Regions from separate parts of the Streptomyces sp. A01 genome, predicted to be linked through region 1. Evidence: riboswitches for the same ligand, from Rfam matches in the RefSeq annotation. Region 1 holds a riboswitch; each other region holds the start of a gene.

Evidence for each region. A riboswitch is a leader RNA that binds a small molecule or an ion and turns the genes downstream of it on or off. The one in region 1 is predicted to bind cyclic di-AMP.
Region 2: linked by a shared signal. The riboswitch ahead of AC5P1B_RS24905 (transglycosylase family protein) and the one ahead of AC5P1B_RS25640 (M23 family metallopeptidase) in region 1 are both predicted to bind cyclic di-AMP.
Region 3: linked by a shared signal. The riboswitch ahead of AC5P1B_RS26350 (M23 family metallopeptidase) and the one ahead of AC5P1B_RS25640 (M23 family metallopeptidase) in region 1 are both predicted to bind cyclic di-AMP.

What each region holds. Positions count from the first base shown of each region.
Region 1 covers NZ_JBWLKN010000021.1:64,867-70,499, reverse strand. Annotated here, with positions in the region: gene AC5P1B_RS25650 (M16 family metallopeptidase) at 1-618, shown strand, start outside; gene AC5P1B_RS25645 (M16 family metallopeptidase) at 696-2,063, shown strand; cyclic di-AMP (ydaO/yuaA leader) riboswitch at 2,412-2,574, shown strand; gene AC5P1B_RS25640 (M23 family metallopeptidase) at 2,589-3,464, shown strand; gene AC5P1B_RS25635 (GntR family transcriptional regulator) at 3,708-4,394, shown strand; gene AC5P1B_RS25630 (HPr family phosphocarrier protein) at 4,522-4,803, opposite strand; gene AC5P1B_RS25625 (bifunctional acetate--CoA ligase family protein/GNAT family N-acetyltransferase) at 4,952-5,633, shown strand, end outside.
Region 2 covers NZ_JBWLKN010000020.1:27,714-33,346, reverse strand. Annotated here, with positions in the region: gene eno (phosphopyruvate hydratase) at 1-1,129, opposite strand, end outside; gene AC5P1B_RS24905 (transglycosylase family protein) at 1,470-2,183, opposite strand; cyclic di-AMP (ydaO/yuaA leader) riboswitch at 2,187-2,362, opposite strand; gene AC5P1B_RS24900 (transglycosylase family protein) at 2,639-3,670, opposite strand; gene AC5P1B_RS24895 (cytochrome P450 family protein) at 3,819-5,075, opposite strand; gene AC5P1B_RS24890 (hypothetical protein) at 5,116-5,418, shown strand.
Region 3 covers NZ_JBWLKN010000022.1:95,571-101,203, forward strand. Annotated here, with positions in the region: gene AC5P1B_RS26330 (sigma-70 family RNA polymerase sigma factor) at 1-74, opposite strand, end outside; gene AC5P1B_RS26335 (carboxymuconolactone decarboxylase family protein) at 258-716, shown strand; gene AC5P1B_RS26340 (DUF6227 family protein) at 1,114-2,025, shown strand; partial or broken gene AC5P1B_RS26345 (SpoIIE family protein phosphatase) at 2,223-2,492, shown strand; cyclic di-AMP (ydaO/yuaA leader) riboswitch at 2,849-2,973, shown strand; gene AC5P1B_RS26350 (M23 family metallopeptidase) at 2,985-4,064, shown strand; gene AC5P1B_RS26355 (aldo/keto reductase) at 4,195-5,163, shown strand.

The sequences.
Region 1 (5,633 bases):
CGCGCGCTGATGGCCGCCTACCGCCTGCCGCACGACGGCACCCGCGAGGCGGACGCCGCCGACCTGGCGCTCACCGTCCTCGGCGGCGGCGAGTCCTCCCGGCTGCACAACCGCCTGGTGCGCCGCGACCGCACCGCCGTGGCCGCCGGTTTCGGGCTGCTGCGCCTCGCGGGCGCGCCCTCGCTCGGCTGGCTCGACGTGAAGACCTCCGGCGGAGTGGAGGTGCCCGGCATCGAGGCCGCCGTCGACGAGGAGCTGGCCCGCTTCGCCGCCGAGGGGCCCACCCCAGAGGAGATGGAGCGCGCGCAGGCGCAGTTGGAGCGCGAATGGCTGGACCGGCTCGCCACGGTCGGCGGCCGCGCCGACGAACTGTGCCGGTACGCGGTGCTGTTCGGCGACCCGCAGCTGGCGCTGAGCGCCGTGAGCCGGGTGCTCGACGTCACCGCCGAGGAGGTACGGGCGGTCGCCCAGGCCCGGCTGCGCCCGGACAACCGCGCGGTGCTGGTCTACGAGCCGATCACACCGGCCGAGGAACCCGAGGCGGCCGAGCCGACGGAGCCGACCGACGTGGTCGAGGCCGATGACAACGCAGCGAGCGAAGAAGGGGCCGACCGGTGAGCGACGCCGCAGCCACGACCGCGACCCAGACGAACGCGACCAACGCCACCAACGCGACGGACACAGCCGTGACCAGCATGGAATTCCACCCCCAGCCACAGCCGGGCGAGGCCAGGCCATGGGCCTTCCCCGCCCCCGAGCGCGGCGGGCTGCCCAACGGCCTCACCGTGCTCCGCTGCCACCGCCCCGGCCAGCAGGTCGTCGCGGTCGAGGTCAACCTCGCCGCGCCGCTCGAAGCCGAGCCGAAGGGGCTCGACGGCGTTGCCACGATCATGGCCCGGGCGCTGTCCGAGGGGACCGACAAGCACGCGGCCGAGGACTTCGCCGCCGAGCTGGAGCGCTGCGGTGCGACGCTCGACGCGTACGCCGACCACCCCGGCATCCGCGTCTCCCTGGAGGTCCCGGCGTCCCGGCTGCACAAGGCGCTCGGCCTGCTCGCCGACGCGCTGCGCGCCCCCGCCTTCCCCGACGGCGAGATCGAGCGGCTGGTCCGCAACCGGCTCGACGAGATCCCGCATGAGCTGGCCAACCCGGCCCGCCGTGCCGCGATGGCCCTGTCCAAGGAGCTGTTCGCGGCCGACTCCCGGATGTCCCGGCCCCGCCAGGGCACCGAGGACACCGTGCGGGACATCGACGCCGCCGCCGTGCGCGCCTTCTACGCGGCGCACGTGCGCCCGGCGACGGCCACCGTCGTGGTCGTCGGCGACCTGACCGGCGTCGACCTCGACGAGGCGCTGGCCGACACCCTCGGCGCCTGGACGGGGGACATGGCCGAGCCCCGGCCCGTGCCCGCCGTGTCCGCCGACGACACCGGCCGTGTCGTCATCGTGGACCGCCCCGGCGCCGTCCAGACGCAGCTGCTCATCGGCCGGGTCGGCGCGGACCGGCACGACCAGGTCTGGCCCGCCCAGGTGCTCGGCACGTACTGCCTCGGCGGCACGCTCACCTCGCGTCTCGACCGGGTGCTGCGGGAGGAGAAGGGCTACACCTACGGCGTCCGCGCGTTCGCCCAGGTCATGCGCTCCACCCCGGACGGCTCCGGGGCGTCGCTGCTGGCCCTCAGCGGTTCGGTGGCCACCGAGGTCACCGGACCGGCCCTGGACGACGCCTGGAAGGTGCTGCGCACCCTGGCGGCCGAGGGTCTGACCGACGACGAGCGCGATGTGGCCGTGCAGAACCTCGTGGGCGTCGCCCCGCTGAAGTTCGAGACCGCCGCCTCCGTCGCGGGCACCCTCGCCGACCAGGTCGAGCAGCATCTGCCGGACGACTACCAGGCCCGGCTGTACGCGCGACTCGCGCAGACCGGCACGGTCGAGGCGACGGCCGCTGTCGTCAACGCCTTCCCGGTGGACCGCCTGGTGACGGTGCTGGTCGGTGACGCCTCGGTCATCGAGGAGCCGGTCAAGGCGCTGGGCATCGGCGACGTGCGGGTGGTCACGGGCTGACCCCTGGCCCGCCCGGGGCGGCTCCTGGCGGGCCGCCCTCTCTCGCCCTGTCCGGCTGCCGCGGCGGGCCGCCTCCGGGCCGTCCGGCGCTCCGTTCCGACCCGGTCCGGAGGTGTCGTACCGGCGCGCGCTCAGCGGCAGTCGGGGTGGGCGGCGGGACAAAGCGGGCGAGGAGGCCCTGGTGTCGTACGCGACACCAGGGCCTTCGGTATGTCCGGTTTGCTGGAGAGGCTGCCTGTCTGCCGTGTGGCGTACGCAACAAACAGCCTGTTCTGTTTGCCGTTCGAAAGACGTCCCGCTTAGCGTCAATCCGGTTGTCCGTCAGAAACCAGTCACAACCGTGGCGCCGGGCAGCCATCGCCGAGTCCCCGTACGGCGCGAGCCAGGGGAGCCGGGGACCCATATGTCCCCTGGGGTGAATCGGTCACCATCCCGCGAGGGTGTGGTGCCCGTAGGAGACCTTCCTGCTCCGAACCCGTCAGCTAACCCGGTAGGCGAGAAGGAAGGAAAGGAGTACGCCTGCCCATGGCGTTCACCCGTGCCCCCGGTCGGCATCGCCGTCCCAGCCGCTTGTCCCGTAACACCGCGAGCGTCGCCGGCATAGCCACCCTCGCCGCCACCGGAGTCGTCGCCGGTATCGCCGCCCCCGCGATGGCCGCCTCAGGACCGGACACCACCGAGGCCGAGGACACCGGCCTCCACCAGGCGATCGCCGTCGACGAGGCCATCGCCGACCAGATCGGCGCCCAGGCCGACGCCCAGTACACGGCCGCCGAGCAGGCCGCCGCCAAGCTGAAGGCCGAGGAAGAGGCGCGCGAGCAGGCCAAGGAGTACGCCGCCGAGGCCAAGAAGAAGGCCGACGAGTCCAAGCGCAAGGCCGCCGCCGAGGCCGCGAAGAAGAAGGCCGCGGCGAAGAAGGCCGCCGCCGAGGCCGCCAGTGAGCGCTCCGAGGACACCGCACGTCCCGCCCGCTCCGCCGAGCGCCCGGCCCTCGGCTCGTACGTCTCCCCGATCGCGGGCAGCTACGTCTCCACCCAGTACCAGGCGTCCGGTGGTGCCTGGTCCTCCGGCAGCCACACCGGTGTGGACTTCCACGCCGCCTCCGGCACCTCGGTCCGCGCTGTGGGCTCGGGCACCGTCGTCGAGGCGGGCTGGGGCGGCGCGTACGGCAACAACATCGTGATCAAGATGAACGACGGCACGTACACCCAGTACGGCCACCTGTCGTCCGTCGGCGTCTCGGTCGGCCAGACGGTCACCCCGGGCCAGCAGATCGGCCTCTCCGGCAGCACGGGCAACTCCAGCGGCCCGCACCTGCACTTCGAGGCCCGCACCTCCGCCGAGTACGGCTCGGACATCGACCCCGTGGCGTACCTGCGGTCGCACGGCGTCAGCGTCTGACCGGCCCAGGCGGCTGTCCGGCACGCGCCCGTCCCGCCGGCAGCCACCCGCGAGGCGTCCCCCTCGCCACCCGCTCCGCTCACCGAAGGCCCCGGCTCCCCAGCCGGGGCCTTCGGCGTCGCCATGGCCAAAAAATATCCATGAAATCCCCGGGTCCGTCGGAAATACCGCCGCCTTCGAATACAGTTGCTGGACAGACATCAAAAGGGCGAGTTTCGCGGGGATTAAAGCGGAGGTTCGACAATGGGGGACCGTACGATTTCCGCGCACGTGGTATGCGTGGCGATCCGCGACGACATCGTGTCAGGGACCTTCGCCCCCGGCAGCAGGCTGACCGAGGAGCTGCTCGCCCGGCGCTACGGAGTCTCCCGGGTCCCGGTGCGCGAGGCGCTGCGCACGCTGGAGTCGGAGGGCTTCGTGGCCACGCGCAGGCACGCGGGCGCGTGCGTCGCGCGGCCCACCGAGCGGGAGGCCGCCGATCTGCTGGAACTGCGGGCGCTGGTGGAGCCGCTGGGCGCGGCCCGTGCGGCGCAGCGCCGCACCGAGGCGCACCTCAAGGTGTTGCGGGGGCTGGTCCGGCTCGGCCAGGAGCGCGCCCAGCGGGGGCAGCTGAGCGAGCTGAGGCCGCTGGGGGAGTGGTTCCACGAGACGCTCGCCCAGGCGTCGGGCAGCCCCAGCCTCGCGGCGCTGCTGACCCAGCTGCGCCGCAAGATCACCTGGTTGTACGCGGTCCAGCCGCCGGTGCGCGCCACCCAGTCGTGGACGGAGTACGGGGCGCTGGTGGACGCCGTGGGACGGAGCGACCCGGAGCGGGCCCGCTCGCTCGTCACGGCGCAAGCGGAACGCGCGCGGGCCGGGTACCGGCTTCGCAGCGCGGTCCAGGTGAGTTATTCGAAACATGTTGTCAACACCGCGAGTGCTCACCATTAACGGCCGTCCCGTATACAACGCACAGTAATTCGCGCGTCGGCCTCAGGTCATTCCGCGCCAATAAACAACAAAGCCGCGGTGACCTGAATTCTGGTCGCCGCGGCCGTGTCGTGAGTGGAAAAGCGAATCAGACCGTCTCCGGAAGCTCCTCAAGTCCCTCGGAGACCAGCTTCGCGAGGCGGTCGAGCGCGGCCTCGGCGGCGTCGTCCTCGGAGGCCAGCACGATCTCCTCGCCGCCCTGGGCGCCAAGCCCGAGCACGGCGAGCATCGACGCGGCGTTGACCGGGGTGCCGTCCGTCTTGGCGATCGTCACGGGGACGCCGGCGGCGGTCGCGGCGCGGACGAAGATCGACGCGGGGCGGGCGTGCAGGCCCTCGGCCCAGCCGACGGTGACGCGGCGCTCAACCATGGTGTTGCCCTTCAGGTCGTTACTGTTGTCTAGACCAGTCTCTCACGGCGTGCGGAATGCCCCGGGCGGGACCTCCCCACAGCCTGCCCCGCCACAAGGGTGCGCGCGAGCCGGACACTTGTCGGTCCCCCCGCCTACGCTGGGGCCCATGGAGAAGTCCGCCGATCACGCGTATCCGACCCACTGGGAAGCGGACGTCGTGCTCCGCGACGGCGGCACCGGGCAGATCCGCCCCATCACTCCCGACGACGCGCGGCGCCTCGTCAGCTTCTACGAGCAGGTCTCCGACGAATCCAAGTACTACCGGTTCTTCGCGCCCTACCCCCGCCTCTCCGACCGCGATGTGCACCGCTTCACCCACCACGACTACGTGGACCGGGTGGGCCTCGCGGCGACCGTCGGCGACGAGTTCATCGCCACGGTCCGCTACGACCGGATCAACGAGCGCGGGATGCCCTCCTCGGCGCCCGCCGACGAGGCCGAGGTGGCCTTCCTGGTCCAGGACGCCCACCAGGGCCGCGGCGTCGCCTCCGCCCTCCTGGAGCACATCGCCGCCGTGGCCCGCGAGCGCGGCATCCGCCGGTTCGTCGCCGAGGTGCTGCCCGCCAACAGCAAGATGATCAAGGTCTTCACGGACGCGGGCTACACCCAGCAGCGCAGCTTCGAGGACGGCGTCGTCCGACTCGAATTCGACCTCGAACCCACCGCGCGGTCCCTCGCCGTCATGCGCGCCCGCGAACAGCGCGCCGAGGCGCGCTCCGTCCAGCGCCTCCTCGCCCCGGGCTCGGTGGCCGTCATCGGTGTGGGGCGCGAGCCCGGCGGCGTCGGCC
Region 2 (5,633 bases), on a different contig from region 1:
CAAGGTCGGCGATGGTGACGTCCTCGGTCTCGCCGGAGCGGTGCGACATCATGCACTTGAAGCCGTTGCGCTGGGCCAGCTCGACGGCGTCCAGCGTCTCGGTCAGCGAGCCGATCTGGTTGACCTTGACCAGCAGGGCGTTGGCGGTGTCGCTCTCGATGCCGCGCGCCAGCCGCTCGGGGTTGGTGACGAACAGGTCGTCGCCGACGATCTGGACCTTGTCACCGAGCTCGTCGGTGAGGGTCTTCCAGCCGTCCCAGTCCTCTTCGTTGAGCGGGTCCTCGATGGAGACCAGCGGGTACGCGTCGACCAGCTCGGCGTAGTACGCGGTCATCTCGGCGGCGCTGCGGGACTTGCCCTCGAACGCGTACGCGCCGTCCTCGTAGAACTCGGAGGCGGCGACGTCGAGCGCGAGCGCGATGTCCTGGCCGGGGGTGTAACCGGCCTTCTTGATGGCCTCAAGGATGAGGTCGAGGGCCTCGCGGTTGGAGTCCAGGTTCGGGGCGAAGCCGCCCTCGTCGCCCAGGCCGGTGGAGAGCCCGCGCTCCTTCAGCACGCCCTTGAGGGTGTGGTAGATCTCGGCGCCCCAGCGCAGCGCCTCGGAGAAGGACTCCGCGCCGATCGGCGCGATCATGAACTCCTGGATGTCCACATTCGAATCGGCGTGCGATCCGCCGTTCAGGATGTTCATCATCGGGACCGGCAGCAGGTGGGCGTTCGGGCCGCCGAGGTAGCGGAAGAGCGGCAGGTCCGACGCCTCGGAGGCGGCGTGCGCGACGGCGAGGGAGACGCCGAGGATGGCGTTGGCGCCGAGCGAGGACTTGTCCGGCGTGGCGTCCAGGTCGAACATCGCCTGGTCGATCAGCCGCTGCTCGGTGGCGTCGTAGCCGACGAGCTCCGGGCCGATCTGCTCGATGACGGCCAGCACGGCCTTCTCCACGCCCTTGCCGCCGTAGCGGGCCTTGTCGCCATCCCGCAGCTCAAGGGCCTCGAACTGGCCGGTGGAGGCGCCGGACGGCACGGCAGCACGGCCGGTGCTGCCGTCGTCGAGGCCGACCTCGACCTCGACCGTGGGGTTGCCTCGCGAATCGAGGATCTCGCGAGCTACGACGACGTCGATGGACGGCACGAGCGGTCTCCTTCGTGTGGGTCAGACGCTTCTGCAGCACGAGCCTAACCGGCGCTGGGACGTCCGCCTGCCCTTCGCCCGCCCGACGAGACGGTAACGAGGACAAAAACACAGATCACGGGGCGAACGACATGCCCGGCAGGCTGTCGACGCCACGACGGACGAGCGGAGGCGAGCCCAGGCGAGCGGGCTGGCGCGCACGGTGAGTGGCCGGGCTGCGCGAGTGGCCGGGCACGGCGAGCCGAGAACCGAGGAGCCCCGCCACGGTGCGCTCGGGGGAAGGCGCACCGGGGCGGGGCGGTCTCGTACCCCTCCGGCCTGGCGGGGAGGGGACGGGGGATCAGCTCAGGCGGAGCTGCTGGCCCGGGTAGATGAGGTTGGCGTCGGAGACGACGTCCTTGTTGAGGTCGTACACCTTCTCCCAGCCGCCCTTGACGCCCTCGGCCTCGGCGATCTTGGCGAGGGTGTCACCCGACTCGACCTTGTACTCGCCGTCACCCTTCTTGATCGTCTTGGGGGCGGCGTGCTTCGGGGCGGCCTGCTGCTTCGGGGCAGGCCGCTCGGGAGCGGTCTGCGGCGCGGCGTGCTTCGGGGCGGCCTTGGGCTGCGCCTGCTGCTTGGGGGCGGCCTTCGGGGCGGCCTTCTGCTGGGGAGCGGCCTGCTGCTGCGGGGCGCTGGAGCCGCCACCCGAGGTCAGGTTCACGCCGCACTTGGGCCAGGCGCCCTTGCCCTGGCTGGCCAGGACCTTCTCGCCGACCTGGATCTGCTGGGCCTTCGACGCCTTGTCGGCGGTCGGGGCGTAGGCGGTGCCACCGTGCGCGGCCCAGGTGGAGGCCGAGAACTGCAGACCGCCGTAGTAGCCGTTACCCGTGTTTATCGACCAGTTGCCGGTCGACTCGCACTGCGCCACCTGGTCCCACTGGTCGGTGGTGGCGGCGGAGGCGCCAGTGGCGCCTATCAGCGGCACGGCGACGGCCGCACCGGCGACACCGGCGAGCGTGGCGATACGGACGGCCTTGGACGGACGGCGGTGCTTACCCTTGGAAATCAGCATGTTTTGATTCCTCACCGACGCCTACGAGGTGAGCTGTCGGGTTCGGGCCATGTGAGTTGCCCGGCCGCGTGCATTGATCACACATGGCTTCACCCCTAGCCCTCGGGCTCCGCGTTGAAACGGGCCGTTCGGGCGCTTACCTGTGGTTCCCCCGCTCCTGCCTTCGGCGCTTGACGCGTCGACTTCCCCCCGGCCGTCGGCAGGATTCGGCGTGACGACCAGTGGCGCTCACGGTGGTGAGCGATGACGACGGTAAACACAGGAGGCCGGGGCACTCAAACCCCAACATCCCTGGAAACTAAGCCGTGTTTGCCGCCAAGGATTTCACATCTCCGCAGGTCAGGAACCTCACGCGAAGATCGGACAAGGCAGACACGCCCTGATTCCGAAGAGACTCATGTCTCACTTTCACGTAACGGATATTCCTGCCCGAATGGAGCAGCCCGCAGGTCCCGTCAGTTTTTCTCAGGAACCGTCAGTTCCAGGCTCTGACCTGGGAGGATGAGGTCGGGGTCGGCGCCGACAACGCTCTCGTTCGCCTCGTAGAGCGCGGGCCATCCACCGGGGGTCTCGTGCTCTTCCGCGATAGCTGACAGCGTGTCACCGGAACGGACGACATGGTCACCGTCCGCCGACTTGTCCGTACGTCCCGGATCGCCGCGCTCCCCGGTGCCGCGGTCGGCGTGCCGCCCGCCGGGCCGCGCCTCGTCGTCCGCCGGGCCCGAACCGGGCTTCTCCGCCTCCGGCCCGGTGCCGGGCTCGCCGCGGTGCTTGCCACCGCCCGTGCCGGGCTCCGTCCGGCCATCGCCGGGCTTCTCGGGCGAAGTCCTGTCCGGGGCCTCGTCCTCGGGAGTCTCCCGCGACGGCTTACCGGACTCCTCGCCCGGCGACTGACTGGGTGACCCGCTCGGCTTGCCGTCCGGCTCATCACCCGGCTTCTCGCTGGGCTTGGGCTTGGGCTTCGCGGTGCCGCTGGGGATCTCGGTGGGCTCGGCCTCGTCCGGCTCCCCCTCGCTGGGCGTGGGGGTGGGAGTGGCGTCAGGTTCGGGCGTGGCCGACTCGTCGGGGCTCTGCGAACCGGTGTCCCCGGGGTTGATGTCCGGGATCTCCCCGTCCTCGGTCAGCCCCGCCGTGCGCGCGCAGCCGCTCCAGGCCACCGGGCCCCGGTCGGCGAGGATCAGCTCGGCGATGGATATCTGCTGCGAACGGCTCGCCAGGTCGGGCCGGGGTGCGTGGTCCGTGCCCCCGTAGAGCTGCCAGGCGTCGAGGGTCAACTGGAGGCCGCCGTAGAACCCGTTCTCGGCGTTCGCGCTCCAGACGCCGCCGCTTTCGCAGTCGGCGACCCGGTCCCACGTCTCGGTGTCAGCCGCCACGGCGCTGGTGGCGCCCAGCAGCGGAAGGGCGATTCCCGCTCCGGTCACCCCCGCGGCGACGATGATGGCCGGAGCCTGACGGGGGCGGCGGTGTCTGCCGTGGCCGGATCGCATGCGGTTGCCTCTCGTGTGGCAGTCGAGTCGGTCGAGTTGACGGTCGAAAATACTGCCGACACAGGATCATCACAAGCTGATGTAGTGGAGGTCACGCCAAGATCACACAACTGACGCTTCGTCACCCTGGCCGCGCCGGGGGCCGGTCTCACTCATGGGAGTCGACCGGTCGCGCACCGGTGCCGAATTCGACCGGAAGCGTACGCAGCCCCCGCATGATGAGCCCGCCGCGCCAGCGCAGTTCGTCGGGTTCGGCAGCGAGCCGAAGGTCGGGCAGGCGCGTCAGGAGGGTGGCGAGGGCCGTCCGTGCCTCGATGCGGGCCAGTGGCGCGCCGACACAGTAGTGGATGCCATGGCCGTAGCCGAGGTGCTGGTTGTCGCGGCGACCGAGGTCGAGCGTGTCGGGGTCGGGGAAGCGCTCGGGGTCGCGGTCGGCCGCGGCGAGCACCACGAGCACCGGGTCCCCCGCGGCGACGCGCTGCCCGCCGAGCGTGAGCGGTTCGGTGGCGAACCGCCACGTCGCCAGCTCCACCGGCCCGTCGAAGCGGAGCAGTTCCTCGACCGCGGAGTCGAGCAGCGCGGTGTCCCCGGCCGCGAGGGCGCTCTGCAGCCGCTCGCGCTGCCCCGGGTCGCGCAGCAGCGCGTAGACGCCGTTGCCGATCAGGTTGACGGTGGTCTCGAAGCCCGCGAAGAGCAGAATGAAGGCCATGGCGGCGGCCTCGTTCTCGTTCAGGTGCTCGCCGTCGTCGCTGGCCTTGATGAGCCCGGAGATCAGGTCGTCGGCCTCCCCGAGGCGCAGGGACTCCCGCTTGCGGTGGATCAGCTCGGCGAGGTAGGTCCGCATCTTCTTGACGGACCTGGCCACGCCGCCGCGCGGGCCACCGCCGTGACGGATCATCATGCCCGCCCAGTCCCTGAAGTCGTCCTGGTCCTCGCGGGGAACGCCGAGCATGTCGCAGATGGCGTAGATGGGGAGCGGGAAGGCGAACTCGTGGATGAGGTCGGCGCTCCCGCGCTCCTGGAAGCCGTCGATGAGCTGATCCGTCAGCTGCTGCACGCGCGGGGCGAACTCGGCGGCGCGGCGCGGGGTGAACGCCTTGGAGACCAGCCGCCGCAGCCGGGTGTGGTCCGGCGGGTCGATGTTGAGCAGGTGGGTCATCAGATCGGCGCCTCGCTCACCGGGGATGCCGACCCGGCCCCTGGCGTGCGCCGACTCGCTGTGGTGCCCCGGGTTCTTCGACAGCCGCCCGTCCGCGAGCGCCTGCTTGGCGTCGGCGTACCGCGTCACCAGCCACGCCTCGACCCCGCTGGGCAGCGCCGTCCGGTAGACGGGGGCGTGCTGGCGCAGCCACGCGTACGCGGGATACGGGTTGGCCGCGAACTCCCACGTGAACATCTCGGGCATGCCGCCACCCGCGGCGCCCGGCCCACCGGCCCCTCCGGGCGTGACCGGGCACCCGCCGGGGGCGGGGCTGGAACGGGGGCTGTCCGCGGGCGCGGGGCTGGAACTGTCCGCGGGCGCGTCGGCCGGGGCGGGGGCGACACCGTCCGGCGCGGGGCTTTCGGGGGCCTGGGGCGCGGGGCCGTTCGCGGGCGGCTCCGGCGCCGGGCTCTCGGGTGCCGGACTCCCCGGCGGCTCCGGCGCCGCCGGGCGCTCAGGCGGGGTGCGGTCGCCCCCGGGCATGGCGGCCGAGCTGGTGGCGTCGTCCTGCGGCTGCGGGGCCGCGAGGCCGGGAGCGGCGGGCTGAGAGGTAGCGGAGCGCGAGGTGGCAGGACGCGGCGCGACCGGGCGCGGGGTGGCGGGCTGCGGCATGGCCGGGGCCGGGGCGGAGAGCGTAGCGGGGGTGGGCAACGGGGACGGCGGGGGCGTGGCGGCGTTCTCTTCGGGCACCCTCAGACGCTACTCGTCCCGCTCCCCCGCTCCGTCCCTCCACCCCGCTCCGTCCCTCCGTCCCTCTGTCTG
Region 3 (5,633 bases), on a different contig from region 1:
ATCCGGTAGGCCACCGCCCGCAGATGGCCGCGGTGGGCCTCGAAGTGCTGCGCCAGAAATTCGTTGTCGTCCATCGGTCACATCTCCTCGTCGCGTTCCGTCAGGGGGGTGACGGATCAGATCAGGCCGATGTGACAAGCACCCCGACGGCTCTCGGACCGCCTGATCGCCTGACGGTCTGAATCCCTGATCCCTGACCTCGTGACCTCTTGGCCCCTTGAACTGGCCCTTGAACTGGCCCTTGAAGGAGAATGATCATGCAGACACGGATGAAGAACCCCGCACTAGTCATCCCTGAGTCGATGACGGGTGTCCAGCACCTGCTCAAGGCCGTGAACAAGGCCGGGGTGCCCGAGCGGACGCAGGAGCTCATCGGGCTGCGCGCCAGCCAGATCAACAGCTGTAGTGCCTGCGTCCACGGCCACGTACTGAACGCCAAGAAGACGGGCGAGAGCGATGAGCGACTGGCCGCCGTGGCGGTCTGGCGGGAAGCGCCCTTTTTCACCGATGCCGAGCGGGCCGCGCTGGCGCTCACCGAGGCGGCGACCCGGCTTTCCGACAGGGCGGACCCGGTCCCCGACGAGATCTGGGACGAGGCCGCCGAGCACTTCGACGAGCAGCAGCTCGCCGGCGTCATTCTCACGATCGCTACGATCAATTTCTTCAACCGCATCAACGTCACGATCAAGGAGCAAGCCGGTACGACCTGGGGCTGATCGACACAGGCCCACGGAGCTGATCGGCAGAGCTGAACGGCCGAGCTGATCGGCAGAGTTGATCGCAGAGCCGGTCAGCTCCGCGGAGGTGTCTCCTCTACGTCGCGCCGCGCTGATAATTTGCGCGAGGATACGGGCAAACACCTGTCCCGCGCCCTGCCGCGAGGCCGCCGGAGCCGTCGCCGGGGCCGCCGCCTGAGTGCGTGCGGCCCTCGCGTACGGCCGGGCTCTCGCCCACTCCGGGGCTGTCAGCGGCGGGCGTGGCGGCCAAGGAAGAGCGACTTCCGGCGATGGCTTCCCGCAAACGCCCCACGTGTGCCGTGTTCGTGCCGCTACGGTAAGTGCACGAGCTGGTCGCTGGGGGGCGCGGCGGGACATGGCCGGGAGGAGAGAAGACATGAGGCATTCACCACTGGGCGGGGATACTCCCGCCGGGCAGCTTGCGGGGCTGCTCGCCCGCGCCCAGAACGGCTTCGACATCGGCGACGCGATGCTCGAACGACTGCGTACTGCACTGATGCACCAGTCTGAGCTGCGCTCATGCCGCCAGTCCAACACTCGCTCAAGCCCGGTCGGCTGCAACACGTACCGGCATGTGTTCCTGCTCGCTGATGGCAGCAGCCTGTTGCTGTGGGAGCTGGAGCACAACACGGGCCTGGGCGGAGGCGCGCCCTCCGGAGGTGCGCCGGCGGCTGAGGCGGCTGGGGAGTCCAGTGCTGAGAGACCGGTCGAAGGGTGGCCGTCCGCCGACGGCCGGACCGGCGGGTGGTCCGGCGGGTGGTCCGACGGGTGGTCCGACGACGAGGTGCTGTACGAGCTGTACGCCGATGAGCGGGCACTGGAGATCGCCGAGCGGCGGGTGCACGAGCGGATCGGTGGCGCCATGTGGGACGAGATCGACAGCATTCCCTTTTGGTTGCCCGAGCAACTTCGTTCGCCCGTTGGTTCCTTCGCGCCGCGCCGTGCGTACGCGATCGACGATTCCCCCGACCACGCCCGCCGCGTACTGCGCCGCGCGGAGAATCCCGACCGCCCTGGTGATGACGTCCGCGAACTGCTCACGACGGCTCTCGCGCACGACATCGCCCTCGCCTCCAAGCCCCGGCACCGCAGCGGCGGCGCTGACACCACCTGGTGCCGCTTCTACGAGCACGCGTTTTTGCTCGTCGGCGGTGACGAACTCGTCCTGTGGGAGCTTGAGCACAACCTGACGCCGGACGGCCGCCTGGTGTGCGAGGTCTACCTCGACGAGGCGGCCGCCGAACTGGCGGCCGACCGGCACGCCCGCGCCCTCGGTGTCGAGCTGTAGCGGCGTAGAACGAGTGCTGTAGCGGCGCGCGAGCTGAGCGGCTGTAGCAGTGCGGCGCCGCGTCCCTTTCAACCTTTCTTCGAGTCTCTCTTTTCTAGTACGAGTCTCTCCTTCCATGAGTCTCCCTTTCTACGACTCTCTCCCTGGCCTCTTCCGGCCTTCCACTCGTCGCCGCCCCGTGCTGCCGACGCCCTCGTCCTCCGGCCCGGATCGGTGGCCTGCGGACCGCGGCCCGGTATGTGGCGGCGCAGACTGACGCGCGCGTCGGTGGGGACCTGTTCGCGGTCCAGGAGACCCCGCATGGGGTCCGGCTCCTCATCGGGGGCGTCCGGGGCAAGGGGCTGGGCGCGGTGGAGGCCGTCGCGGTCGTCATCGGCGCCTTCCGGGAGGCGGCGGAGCGGGAGAAGACCCTTGAGGGACTGGCCGACCGACTGGAGCGGGCCCTGCGACGGGAGAGGGCGCGGCGGATACGGGGACTGCGGCGGGTACGGGGACTTCGGCGGGTACGGAGATTTCGGTGGGTGCGGCGACGGCTGCGGCGGTGGCGGGTACGGCGACTGCGGTGAGTTCGGCTACCCCGAGGCTTTATCCGTCGCGTTGTGTAGTCGATCTTGACCCCTCCGCTAGACCGATGCCGTAGTGCAGTCAAGGGAGTGGTTTATTCCTGAGAAGCGCTTGGAAACACGCCGTGCTCTCTATTAACGTTCGATAACGCAGCGCGGTTGTCACTGTCGTCGCAAGAGGCGGCACCGTGCGCCGTCGCCGAATCCCGCGGGCGCAGCACCACGTGTCACACCACATGTGTCACACCAGCACATGGGTCACACGAGCTGTGCCAAGGGAACCGGGGAACCACACCTTGGGGTGAATCGGGCTGAACCAGGCCCGTAGGAGACCTTCCTGCTCCGAACCCGTCAGCTAACCCGGTAGGCGAGAAGGAAGGAAAGGAGCACGCCCCCGTGGCGTCCAACACGTCTGCCCTGGAAGAGACTTCCCCCGTCTACGACGGTTTTGACGGCCCCCCTGGCGAAGACTCTTGGGAGGAGTGGAATCCCACCGCGGAATCCATCGCCCCCGTTCGCGGCAGGCATCGCGTGGCCAAGCAGCGCGGCGGCACCATGGCGCGCAGCGGAGCCGTGCTCGGTGTCGGCGTCATCGCGGCGGTCGGCGCGGGCGGCATGGCGTCCGCCAAGGAACGCCCGAACACCCCCATATCCATGCCCGACCTCGCGCACGTCGCCGACGAGGTCATGGACACCGTGCCCGACGCCAGTGAGCTTCCCGGCGTCGGGTCGTTCGTGTCCGACGACTCCGGCGACTCTCCCGGTCAGGCCGACCCCACGGCGGGCACCCCGCTGACCCAGGCGGGCCTCACCACCGAGGAGTCGGCGAACGGCACCGCCAACGCGGGCGAGGCGCTGCGGACCCGCATCCTGCGGCAGGCCGAGTCCCAGCAGGCGGCGGCCGAGGCGGCCGAACGGGCGGCGGCCGAGAAGGCGGCGCAGGAGTCGGCGGCGGCGGAAGCGGCGCGTAAGAAGGCCGCCGAGGCGGAGAAGAAGAAGGCCGCCGAGGCCGAGGCCAAGCGCGAGGCCGCAGCGGAGGCCAAGCGGAAGGCCGAGGCGGAGCGGCGTGCCAAGCTCGCCGCGAGCTACTCGCTCCCCGTCGGCTCGTACACGCTGACCTCGTCGTTCGGCCAAGCGGGCGACATGTGGTCGGCGAACCACACCGGCCAGGACTTCGCCGCCCCGACCGGCACTCCGGTGAAGGCGGTGCACAGCGGCACCATCACGCAGGCCGGGTGGGCAGGCTCGTACGGATACCGCATCGTCCTCACGCTCAAGGACGGTACCGAGGTCTGGTACTGCCACCTGTCGTCGATGACGCGGACGTCCGGCGAGGTGACCACAGGCGACGTCATCGGCCGGGTCGGCGCCACCGGCAATGTCACCGGGGCGCATCTGCACCTGGAGGTCAGGCCGGGCGGCGGAGCTCCGATCGACCCGATGGCCTGGCTGCGCGAGCACGGCTTGCAGCCGTAGGGGCTGGGCAGCGGCCGCCGCCAGATGCGGTATGCGCCACGTGGCGTGCGGCGAGCGGCATGTGCCATGTGGCTGAAACGCGGCGATGATCGGCTGGAACATGTGGCGTCGTGAGTTCGTTGATCTACGCATGGCGGATCATGGAAACATCACGCGTACAGGTTCGCGCCGCATCGGCGAGGCAGACGTCTTTCCGCTGGCGCTCGGCGGCAACGTGTTCGGCTGGAGTGCCGACGAGCGCGAGTCCTTCGACGTCCTCGACGCCTATACGGCCGCGGGCGGCAACTTCATCGACACCGCCGACGTCTATTCGGCGTGGGTGCCGGGCAACGTGGGCGGCGAGTCCGAAACCATCATCGGCAACTGGCTGACGGCGCGCGGCAACCGCTCCGACGTCCTCATCGCCACGAAGGTGGGTGCCGGTCATCCGCAGCGGCGCGGGCTGGCCGGGGCCGCCATCAAGGCCGGTGTCGAGGCGTCCCTGGCTCGGCTGCGTACCGACTACATCGATCTCTACTACACCCACTACGACGACACGTCGGTGCCGGTGGAGGAGATCATCACGACCCTCGACGGCCTGGTGCGCGAGGGCAAGGTCCGGCAGATCGCTGCCTCCAACATCTCCCCCGAGCGGCTCAACGCTTCTCTGGAGTTCTCCGAGCGGGAGAATCTGGCCCGCTACGTAGCGCTGCAACCGCACTACAACCTCGTCTCCCGCGACACGTACGAGGGTGAGCTGGCCGCCGTGGCCGAGCGGCACGGGCTGGCAGCCGTTCCTTACTACTCGCTCGCCTCCGGCTTCCTCACCGGCAAGTACCGGCCGGGTGATGAAGGCGTAGAGAGCGTGCGGGCAGAGGGCGCCGCCAAGCATCTGCGGACCGAGCGTGGCCTGCGGGTGCTCGCGGCCCTGGACGCGGTCGCCGAGGCGCACGGCGCCGAACTCGCGACGGTGGCACTGGCGTGGCTGGCGGCGCAGCCGACGGTCGTCGCGCCGATCGCCAGCGCCCGCACCGTGGAGCAGCTGCCCGCCCTGCTGGCCGTCGCAGAGCTCACCCTCTCGGCTACGGAACTGGCGACGCTGACCGAGGCTTCGGCCTGAGACACGGCTTGAGCGCCACCCGGCTGCGCTCGCTGGCTGCGCTCGCGCAGAAGAGCACCGGCTCGCGCGCGACCGCCACGAAGCCGCTTCGCGGAGGGGCACGTGAGCGGGCTCAGCCGGGCACCGGCGCGGTGACGGGCGTTCAGGCAGCGGCGCACCTACCCGAAATGGTCCGGGCATTCCCTTTGCGTGCACACGAAATGGGGCCGACTGGTCCATAGCCGGTGGGCGGCCCCTCGCCATTACCCGTTCCTTACCGCGTCATTACCCTGCGTCGATCGCTGCCCGTGTCTACGGCCGAGATTTACTGCATTGCGCACACGCGTGGGGTAGACCGCCTCAGAGGAGTGCGTCGGCTCACTGATCTGTGTCAAGTGGATGTGCTAAGTTCCGGCTACTCGACTGGGCTGCCGCAGTACTTGGTGATGCCCGGCGTCTGACCAACGTCGGCTGACCATTGCGCGATTACT